DNA from 2 places in the Mesorhizobium sp. M2E.F.Ca.ET.209.01.1.1 genome. Region 2 is predicted to be linked to the other one. Evidence: predicted binding sites of a transcription regulator. Region 2 holds the regulator's gene; the other holds the start of a gene.
What was found. The regulator LexA, encoded in region 2, represses DNA repair genes until DNA is damaged. The targets are predictions, from matches to a motif close to TGTTCNNNNTGTGTTCNG.
Positions count from the first base shown of each region.

Region 1: EN852_RS09905 (single-stranded DNA-binding protein) is a predicted target of LexA. The motif match lies at 2,123-2,140, and genes of this name have one in related genera.

Region 1 is NZ_SADP02000004.1:166,321-171,697, reverse strand. Features, by position in the region: gene EN852_RS09930 (hypothetical protein) at 1-135, opposite strand, end outside; gene EN852_RS09925 (ATP-dependent Clp protease proteolytic subunit) at 215-817, opposite strand; gene EN852_RS09920 (SRPBCC domain-containing protein) at 834-1,310, opposite strand; gene EN852_RS09915 (metalloregulator ArsR/SmtB family transcription factor) at 1,307-1,621, opposite strand; gene EN852_RS09910 (cupin domain-containing protein) at 1,666-2,046, opposite strand; gene EN852_RS09905 (single-stranded DNA-binding protein) at 2,241-2,765, shown strand; gene EN852_RS09900 (DUF2306 domain-containing protein) at 2,802-3,200, shown strand; gene EN852_RS09895 (OsmC family protein) at 3,220-3,645, shown strand; gene EN852_RS09890 (MarC family protein) at 3,663-4,292, opposite strand; gene EN852_RS09885 (hypothetical protein) at 4,822-5,355, opposite strand.
Region 2 is NZ_SADP02000034.1:10,400-15,776, forward strand. Features, by position in the region: gene glp (gephyrin-like molybdotransferase Glp) at 1-727, shown strand, start outside; gene EN852_RS33245 (alpha/beta hydrolase) at 748-1,578, opposite strand; gene kynU (kynureninase) at 1,638-2,885, opposite strand; gene lexA (transcriptional repressor LexA) at 3,339-4,073, shown strand; gene EN852_RS33260 (ComEC/Rec2 family competence protein) at 4,098-5,377, opposite strand, start outside.

The DNA of each region.
Region 1 (5,377 bases), on a different contig from region 2:
GATGCGGTAGTTGTCGCTGACGCCGGGCAGTTTTTGCGTCGAGCTGTCATCGGCAAGCGCTGTGCCGGCTATCAGCGCGGCGGCAAGAGCGGCGAGGGTGGCGCATAAATGTCTGGGCTGAACGGACCTGATCATGCGCGGACTATATTGACGCAACTGGAGCGATGCCAGACGCGCAGCGATCAAATTGCTGCCGCGCGTCCGCCCCGCGATGTCAGGCCGCTTTCTTGCGCGTGTCGTAGACGTGGTCGACGAGGCCCCATTCCTTGGCTTCCGCGGCGCTCATGAAATAGTCGCGGTCGAGCGTGCGCTCGACCTCTTCGTAGGTGCGCCCGCAATGCCTGGCGTAGAGCTCCGTCATATGCTGCTTGGTGCGCACGATGTCCTCGGCATGGCGCTGGATGTCGGAGGCCTGGCCCTGGAAACCGCCTAGCGGCTGGTGCAGCACGATCCTGGTGTTGGGCAGGGCGATGCGCCGTCCCGGCGTGCCGGCCATCAGGAGAAACGAGCCCATAGAGGCGGCGAAGCCCATGCAGACCGTCGACACCGGACAGGAGATGTATTGCATCGTGTCGTAGATGGCGAAGCCGCTGGTCACCATGCCGCCGGGCGAGTTGATGTAGAGCGATATCTCCTTGTCGGGATGGTCGGACTCCAGCGACAGCAACTGCGCGCAGACCAGCGCCGACACGGTGTCGTTGATCTCGCCGTTGATGAAGACGATGCGCTCGCGCAGCAACCGCGAAAAGATATCGAAGGAACGTTCCCCGCGGCTCGATTGCTCGATCACCATCGGCACGAGATTGGCAATGCTCATGACGGATGTCCTCTTTTCAGGCCGCGCGCAACATCATTGAAGGCGCATTGGCGGCGATTGGGTTCTTGCGCGCATGAAGCGAGAGCCCGCAGCCGGCGCCGGCAATGGCCAGAACAGGCTCCGCCACCGGCATGAAACCGTCATGGACGATGCGGAGATGCGTGCCTCCGGAGGCGGTGCGGGCGAGCGTGAAGGTGACGATGCTGTCAAAGGCAGGGAGCTGGTCCGCGTCCTTCGCGCCGGGCCACTCGCGCCAGGAATAACGCAGCAGCTTGCCGGGCTCGGCCTCGAGCACTTCGCATTCTATCGGCGCATTCGGTCCGGCAAAGGCGAAGCGGCTGCCGCCTTCCGCCTTGATGTCGTTCGGCATCATCCAGGCGGCGAGGAGCTCCGGCTCGGTCAGCGCCCGCCATACTTTCTCCGGCGGATCGGAAAGATCGCATTCGAAGCTGAGCGGCGCCTCGGCCGCTGTCGGGTTCTCTGCCTTGGTCATTGGTCCATTCCCTTCAGAACCGTCTTCAACTTCTCGATGCGCTCCGGCCAGAAGGCGCGGTAGCGTTCGACCCAGCCGAGCAGCGGATCGAGCCCTTGCGGATCGGCGCGGTAATAGGCGTTGCGGCCGGCACGCCGCTCGAGCACCAGGCCGGCGCCGCGCAGCACGGCAAGGTGCTGCGAGACCGCCGGCTGCGACACGCTCATGCCGGCGCGCAGCTCGCTCACGCTCATCTCGCTGGCCGTCAGGCGTTCGTAGACAGCGCGACGGGTGGGGTCGGCGAGCGCTCGGAAAATCTCTGCTTCGATCATGAGGAAAGCATAAGTCGATACTTATTGATTTGGCAAGCGCCATTTTAAGGCGTCCAGCGTTTCACCGGCTCCGCGGCTCCGTCGAAGCTTGCCTCGAAGATCGGCGACGCGAGCACGGCATGGATGTGAAGCGTGCCGGAACCAACGTTTCGAAAGCCATGTCTGCGGTGCGCGGGAATGATCAGCGACTGTGCCGCGGCGAGTACGGCCCGTCGGTCGTCGATCCACATTTCGGCTTCGCCGGCAATCACCGTCAGCACTTCCTCGACCGTATGCGAATGCGTTGGCGCGCCGGTTCCCGGTTCCACCCACTGCTCGAATATGCAGAGCTCGGCCCCGCCATTGGCGGCAGCAATGTGCATGCGGGTTTCCACTCCGGCCCGCCACGTTTCGCGCGGCCGATCCTTATGGGTGATGATGTTCATTCGAATGTCCCCTTTGTTTCCAATGCAAGAACACTACCTCTTGGTGACAATCCTTGACAGAAGTAGCGGTCAAGACTAGAACGAAAAGAGAACAAAAACCTTGTGGGAAAAGCCAGCCTTTACGGGCATGGGTGGCCTCAAGGCTGTAAGGTGAGCGACTTAAAATTTGTTTCGGATGAGCGCGGAGAAGTAAGATGGCGGGTAGCGTCAACAAGGTCATTCTGGTCGGCAATCTCGGGGCGGACCCGGAAATCCGCCGCCTGAATTCCGGCGATCCGGTTGTCAACATCCGCGTCGCCACCTCGGAAAGCTGGCGCGACAAGAACTCGGGCGAGCGCAAGGAAAAGACCGAGTGGCACAATGTCGTGATCTTTAACGACCAGCTCGCCAAGGTGGCCGAGCAGTATTTGAAGAAGGGCATGAAGGTCTATGTCGAAGGCCAGCTGCAGACCCGCAAATGGCAGGACCAGACCGGCAATGACCGCTACACGACCGAGATCGTGCTGCAGAAATTCCGCGGTGAATTGCAGATGCTTGACGCGCGTGGCGAGGGCGGCGGCGGCCAGGTCGGCAACTATACCGGCGGCAGCAGCAGCCGCGGTTCCGATTTCGGCCAGTCCGGCCCCAACGAAGGTTTCAGCCGCGGCGGCGGCGGCGGTTCCAGGGGCGGCGGTGGCGGCGGCTCGTCGCGCGAGCTGGACGACGAGATCCCGTTCTAAGCGTCTCTCGACATGATCGTTTAGGGGGAAGGCGCGATGTCGCTCGGACCGCTTCTGTCGGCGCCTCCTCCCATTCCATGGCATGCCTTCGCGGCCTTCGCCGCTTTGGCCATCGGTGGCGCCCAGCTGGCGCTGCCGAAAGGCAATGTGCGTCACCGCGTGCTGGGCTATGCCTGGGTGGCGCTGATGCTGGTCATCGCCATATCGAGCTTCTGGATCCAGCAGATACGGCTCGTCGGTCCGTTCAGCCCGATCCATCTGTTGTCGATCCTGGTGCTGGTCACCGTGCCGCTGGCGGTCTGGCATGCGCGCAACCACCGTGTGGCGAAGCACCGCAAGGTGATGATCTCGCTCTATTTCTTCGGTTTGATCGGCGCGGGCGTCTTCACGCTGCTGCCGGGGCGAATTATGCACGCCGTGGTGTTCGGCCAGTAACCCCGTAAGGAAGATCATCGTGAAAGCACGCGTCAAATGGGTTGAGGAACGCACTTTTGTCGGCGAGTCCGGCAGCGGCCATAAGGTCGTGCTTGGCACCGCGCATGGACCGGAAGGCCGGACGCCGGGACCGAGCCCGATGGAGCTGGTGCTGATCGGCACCGGCGGCTGCTCGGCCTATGATGTCGTGCACATCCTCGAGAAAGGCCGCGAGGCGATCGAGGATTGTGTCGTGGAACTCGACGCCGACCGGGCCGAGACCGACCCGAAAGTGTTCACCCGCATCCACATGCATTTCATCGTCAAGGGCAGAGCCCTGTCGCACGACAAGGTGAAACGGGCGATCAACCTCTCGATCGAGAAATATTGCTCGGCTAGCGCCATGATGGCCAAGACCGCGACGCTTACGCATGATTTCGAAGTGATCGAGACGGGGGCCAAGTAAGGCAGTAGGGGTGTCGCTCAAGCGGCCATCAGCGCTCTGACGCCGTCGGCCACGAACTGCACTGCCAGCGCCGCCAGGATCACGCCCAGCAATCTGGTCAGGATCGAGCGGCCGGTCTGGCCGAGGATGCGGTCGATGCGTTCCGACAGCACGAACACCAGATAGGTGATGACGAGGCAGAGAAAGATGATGCCGACCAGGGCTGCCTGAGCGGCAAAGCCCTCGAAATGTCCCGACAGCAGCACGGTCGCCGAAATGGCGCCGGGGCCGGCGATCAGCGGGATCGCCAGCGGGAAGGCGGCGATGTTGTGGATCATGTCCTTGGTGATCGCGACGTCGCCGATCTTCTCCTTGCGGTCCTGGCGGCGCTCGAACACCATTTCGAAGGCGATGAAGAACAAGAGAAAACCGCCCGCGACGCGGAAAGCCGGCAGCGTGATGCCGAACACCGACAGGATCGAGGCGCCGGCAATCGCAAACAGCGCCATCACCAGGAAGCCGATTACCGACGCGCGCACCGAGACCTGCTGGCGCTCCTCGCGGTTCATGCCGCGCGTGACGGCGAGGAAGAGCGGCGCCAGCCCCGGCGGGTCGATGGTCACCAGGATGGTGACGAAGGCGTTGAACAGGCTGTCGAAACTCGGCATCGCTGGTCCCCTCCCGCCAGGCGAAGCCCAGCCTCTGCAATTGGTAGAGCAAAGCCCGGGCGCTGGAAACAGCCGGGAGGGGAAATGGGTGCGCGAAGCTGTGAAAGCAACTGGGACAGCGCCCTCCTCGCCGTCACCGAAGCTGCCAATCTGCCCCAAAGTGGCTACGCTATGCACATCTTTCGTGACTGGCGTGACTGATCGGGCCAAGGCTTGATTGCCGCGTGGTTCCCCCAATCCGTCGCTGCTTCGCAGCGCCACCTTTCCCCCCTCCGGAGGGAAAGGAGGGGAGCCTTGCTGGAGGAGCGTTAACGGCAAAAAAGCCTAGCGCCTTTCCTCTACCCCGTCGATCGGGGGAGAGGTGGCTCGGCGAAGCCGAGACGAAGTGGGGGGTCGACCAGCGCGGCAGAAGAAATGCATGCGCCAAGCTGCCATGCACGCCATCACCAAAGTGTGCATGCCCTAGCCGCAAGTGGGGGAGATGCCCGGCAGGGCAGAGGGGGCGCGAAGGATCGCGGCTTTTCGATCGCTATCGAGCTTCATTCACGCGCCGCGCTAAAAACTCGACCTCCATGCGCCAGGTCGCTCCGCCGTCATGGGAGCGCTCGCCCAGCCAGCGGAACGAGTTTTCGGTGATGCGTGAAAAGCTCCAGCGCACCGACGCGCCGGTGCCATCCGCGCCGACCTGGACAATCGTGTCGTCCTCGGCGCGGCCGAGCTGGCGGCTGTAATACTGATTGCGCGGATCGCTCCAGAAGATGTGCCAGGCATCCGCGCCGGGGTCGTAGACGCGCAATGTCGTGCCGTAGAAGGTCCACGGTCCGAGCGATGGCGAGGGACCGGCGTCGCGCGCGGGCAGGATCCATACGTCCTGTACCGCCCGGCCTTCCAGGACCCAGCCGAAATGCACCTCGCCGCGGCCCGTCAGTCTGGTCCCGTCATCCAGGATGCGTGTGGCATCGAACGTCCAGGCGCCGATGAAGCGGCCGTAGAGCTTCAGCTTTTCGGCGAGATCCGGATTGGGGCTACCGCTGTGCAGGGCTTCGGCAAAAGAATCGATCATGGCTGCTGCCTCGTTTGTCAGG
Region 2 (5,377 bases):
GGCGGCTTCTGCCAACCACCCGAGCCTGAATGTCGTGCGGCGCCCGCTGGTCGCGATCATCGCCACCGGAGACGAATTGCTGCCGCCGGGCAGCACGCTCGGCCCCGATCAGATCATTTCCTCCAATGCCTATGGCGTTGCCGCCGCCGCGCAGTCGGTCGGCGCGCAGGCGCTCGATCTCGGCATCGCCGCCGACCGCAAGGAAGCGATCGCCGCGCTGGTCAGGAAAGCGGTCGAGGCGGCCGCCGACGTCATCGTCACGCTCGGCGGCGCCTCTGTCGGCGACCACGACCTGATCCATGACGTGCTCACGGGCGAAGGCATGCAGCTCGACTTCTGGAAGATCGCCATGCGCCCCGGCAAACCGTTGATGTTCGGCCGGCTTGGCAATATCCGCTGCATCGGCCTGCCCGGCAATCCGGTGGCAAGCATCGTCTGCTCGCAGCTCTTCCTGAAACCGCTGCTTGCTCGGCTCGGCGGCCGCGATTTCAGGCAGGACGTGCGAACGGCCCGGCTGGGCGCCGCGATGCAGGCCAACGATCTCAGGCAGGACTATGTGCGCGCCGTGGTGCGCGATGACTCCGGCACGCTGGTCGCGACCCCCTTCGGCATCCAGGACTCGTCGATGCTCAGGATGCTCGCCGACGCCAACGGCCTGATCGTGCGCGAGCCCTTCGCGCCGGCCGCGGAGATTGGCGCCGAATGCAGCGTGCTTATGCTGCGCTGATACATCGACAACGCCGATCATTATTCGTCCACCAGCATCCGCGTCAGGGGATGGTCCGGATCGGCGAGACCATCGACAACGTTGAAATGATGCCGATCCGGCTCGACCACTGAACCGGTGGCGGCACCGAGCCCAGTCCAGATGTTGGCGAGCAATGCGCTCTGGCGAAGAAATTCCGAGCGCTCGCCGCCGCCGACCCAACAGGTGATGCGGGCTCCCTGCCGGGGCCGCAGCAAAGCCGGGCTTTCGCTCAACGCTTCCCGCTCGTCGATATTCAGGGTCTCGTTCAGGGCGGTGAACATCAGCGGCCGGAGGTCGTGCAGGCCTGAAATCGAAACGACCTGACGGATGCGCCGCGCCACGCCGGGCCCCAGCGGCGAGCCCTCGGTCACCATGCGGCTGGCGAGATGTCCGCCGGCCGAGTGCCCGCTCAGTATCAGCGGACCGTCGACCATGGCCGCCGCCTTGCCGATCGCGGCCGCGATTTCATTGACGATGCCGCTGATCCTGGTCTGCGGGCACAGCGTATAGGAAGGCATGGCGACGGCAAAGCCGCGACCGACAGCGCCGGCGGCCAGATGCGACCAGGAGTTCTTGTGCGACTCCATCCAGTAGCCGCCGTGGATGAACACCACGAGCCCCCTCGGCACGGCGGACGGGAGGAAGAGATCGAACCGGTTGCGCGGCGCCTCGCCATAGACGATGTCGAGCCGCGCCCTGCTCTGCGCCAACAACTTTTCGCGAAATGCGTGAGCCGGGCCGTCCCAGGCAGCCGGCCAGCGGTCGCCGCCGGCGATGTTCGCGCCGTTGGCGTAGGCGTCATCCCAGTCGACAATGCGGTGTCCCAGCACCGTCCCCTCCCGCGATCAGATCGATTTCGAGTTGTCTTTGTTCGGCATGCCATTCGAAGTCACGTGACGGCCTCCTTGACCGCATAGCGGGCCTCTTGCCAGGCGCCGGTGCGCAGGATGTCTTCCAGCACCTCGACGGCGTCCCAGACGTCCCGGTAGCCGACATAGAGCGGCGTGAAGCCGAAACGGACTGTCGACGGCGCTCGGAAATCGCCGATCACGCCGCGCTCGATCAAGGCGCGCATCACCTGGTAGCCATGCGGATGGGCGAACGACACCTGGCTGCCGCGTTCGGCGCCGTCGCGCGGGCCTTCCAGCTCGAGACCCAACGCGCCGCATCTAGCTTCGACAAGGCGGATGAACAGATCCGTCAGCGCGACGCTCTTCTCGCGCACGGCCGTCAGGTCGACTTCGTCCCAAAGATCCAGCGCGCCTTTCAGCGCCCGCATCGACAGCACCGGCTGCGTTCCGCACAGGAACCGCCGGATGCCTGAGCCGGCGGCATAACCCTGTTCGAACGCGAACGGCCTGGCATGCCCCCACCAGCCGCTCAGCGGCTGGCTAATGTCGCCATGGTGGCGGGTCGCGGCATAGATGAAGGCCGGCGCGCCCGGCCCGCCATTGAGATATTTGTAGGTGCAGCCGATCGCGAAATCGGCATTCGAGCCGTCGAGATCGACCGGCAGGGCGCCGGCCGTGTGGCAGAGGTCCCAGACGATCAGCGCACCGGCGTCATGGGCCTTGCGGGTCAGGGCGGCCATGTCGCGCAGCCGGCCGGACTTGTAGTTGACGTGGTTGACCAGGATGACGGCAACATCGTCGTCGATCAGGTCCTCGATCGTCGGGGCATCGACGCCTTCGAGCCGCAGCACCGTGCCGGGCCGCGTCGAGGCCACCCCTTCCGCCATATAGAGGTCGGTCGGGAAGCTGTCGCCCTCGGCAACGATCACCGGGCGCTCGGGCCGCATCGCGAGCGCCGCATGCAGGACCTTGTAGATGTTGATCGAGGTTGTGTCGCACACCACCGTCTGGCCAGGCGCGGCGCCGATCAGACGCCCGAGCCGGTCGCCCAGCTGGACAGGCATGTCGAACCAGCCGGCGGTGTTCCATGCGCGGATGAGATCCCGCGCCCATTCCTGCTTCGCTGACTTCTCGATCTCGCTGAAGACGTTGATTGAAGCAGCGCCGAGCGAATTGCCGTCGAGGTAAATCACCCCTTCCGGCAGAACGAAGCGATCGCGCAGGGCGCGCAGCGGGTCCGCGGCATCCATTGCCTCGACCTCGGCAAGATCGGGAATTCCCCTCATTGTGCTACCGCCTCCGCTTCGAACCGTGCCGCTACATCCTCAGGCGACCGAGGAGTTGTCTCATCACCGTCAGCGGCACGGCAAGAACCTTCTGTCCTGTGTTAGCTGGTCCATAGACGGCAAAGGCTGAGGGCCGGAATCGTCGCCAAGGTTGGCATTTTGGGTTCGTTTCGTTCACGGTACGGTGCATGCATGAATGAGCCGACGCGAAACCCTCGGTGCCTCAGCGACGGTGTCGCCTCTCAATTTCAGCTTAAGGAGAATTGCAAAATCGAGCGGAATCAATGACACAGCCCAGCCGCCGGCGGCCGGGCACCGTCGGATGCAACATTCTTTCGGCAGCCTTAAGAAATTCATTAAACTTTAAACGGTTGCGGAACACAACTGGAACAGATAGTGTTTGTTCTGGGTTTGTTTTTCTGATTCTGGTTTCGGAACCCATGGGGGCCGCCAATGCTGACGCGCAAACAACATGAACTCCTGATGTTCATCCATGAACGCCTGAAGGAGAGCGGGATTCCTCCATCCTTCGACGAGATGAAGGAAGCGCTGGACCTGGCCTCGAAGTCCGGCATCCACCGGCTGATCACGGCGCTGGAAGAACGCGGCTTCATTCGCCGGCTGCCAAACCGGGCGCGCGCGTTGGAGGTCTTGCGGCTGCCCGACTCGATCGCGCCCGGCCTGAATGCCGCAAGGAAATTTTCGCCAAGCGTCATCCAGGGCGGCCAGGGCAATCTAAGCCGCCAGGTCAAGCCGGCAGCGCCTTCGCGTACGCCGACGCCGAGCAATGACGACGACGCCGTTTCGGCCGTGTCCATTCCGGTGATGGGCCGAATCGCCGCCGGTGTTCCGATCGACGCCATCCAGCACCAGACGCATTCGATCTCGGTGCCGCCGGACATGATCATGGGCGGCGAGCATTATGCGCTGGAGGTCAAGGGCGACTCGATGATCGAGGCCGGGATCTTCGACGGCGACACCGTCATCATCCGTAACGCCAGCACGGCGAGCCCGGGTGAGATCGTTGTGGCGCTGGTCGACGATGAGGAAGCGACGCTCAAGCGCTTCCGCCGCAAGGGCGCCTCGATCGCGCTGGAGGCTGCCAACCCGGCCTACGAGACCCGGATCTTCGGACCGGATCGGGTCAAGGTGCAGGGCAAGCTCGTCGGGCTGATCAGGCGCTACTGATCCGGCTGCGAGGGCTTGGCCCTCTCAGGGCTTTTCATAAGGCGGCAGCCCCCTCGCCTCGCGCGAGTATTTGCGCTGCTCGTGCCAGGGCCGATATGGCTTTTCGACGGCATATTGGATGGCTGGGCGGGCCGTTGCCGATTGTGGATCGAAGAAGACGGCGGCGCTGCCGTCACGCGCCAGCTGGCGCTTGGTGACGACAAGCACACGCGGATCCCAGCAGGGATTGTAGGCCGTCGCATCGTTGATGACGATGAGGTCGGCAAAGCCGCAGGCAGGCCGGGCGCTGTCGCGGTTTTCGGCAAGCGCGACGATCGCGCCGGAAGGGTGCCGGCCGATGCAGAGGTCACCGGTGCAATAGAAGGGCGATCCTGGTGGCAGGTCGACAGGATCGGCGATGTCGAGAGCGTCTTTGGCAAACGTCTCCGGCGGCACGATTTCCTCGGCTTTCAGCGCCCGCTTCCAATTGTCGGTGGTGAACTCGTTGGAGCGTTCGCGGTTGACGGCAAGTTCGCCGCCGCCGATCGGCATCGCCACCAGATGCGCATCCTCCGAGATCAGCACATCCGGCGTGCGCACATGCGGGATCGCCAGCAGCGCGGCGAGGGCGAAGGGAACAGCGGCGAGCCTTAGCCAGGTGGTGGCCATGGTCGCGATGACCAGCGCGATTGTCGCCAGCAGCACCGACTGGATCGAGATCAATCCCACGGCATCGACCGGCGAGCGCTCGGAAATCCATGCCGAAATGGCAATCATCGCTGTCAGTCCCTTGCCCATCACATAGAGGAAGGGACCGTCGAAGCCGAACGGCATGGCGAGCGCGCTCAACACGGCGAACGGCATGACGATCAGCGAAACGATCGGCATCACCGCGAGGTTGGCCAGCAGGCTGAGCGGCGACACGCGTTGGAAATGCCAGATCGCAAACAGCAATGTCGCGCTGCCCGCAATGAGCGAGGTTACAGCGGCGCCACCCACGCCAACCGCCAGTTTTCGCGACAGGTATCCGAGGAACGAATGCTTTGCCAGCGGCGCGGTCGCTTTGCCGGCGCGATAGTCGGCAAAGCCGGCATAGGCCCCGACCAAGGCAGCGGTGGCGGCGAAGGACATCTGGAAGCTCGGGCCGACCACTTCATGTGGCGACACAAGGATGACGGCAATCGCCGAGATCGCCAGGTTGCGCATCGTCAGCGCCGCGCGGTCAAAGAGCACCGCGATCAGCATCACGGCGAGCATGATGAAGCTCCGTTCGGCCGCCACCACGATGCCGGAGATGACGAGGTAAGCGGCAATCGAGGCAAGCG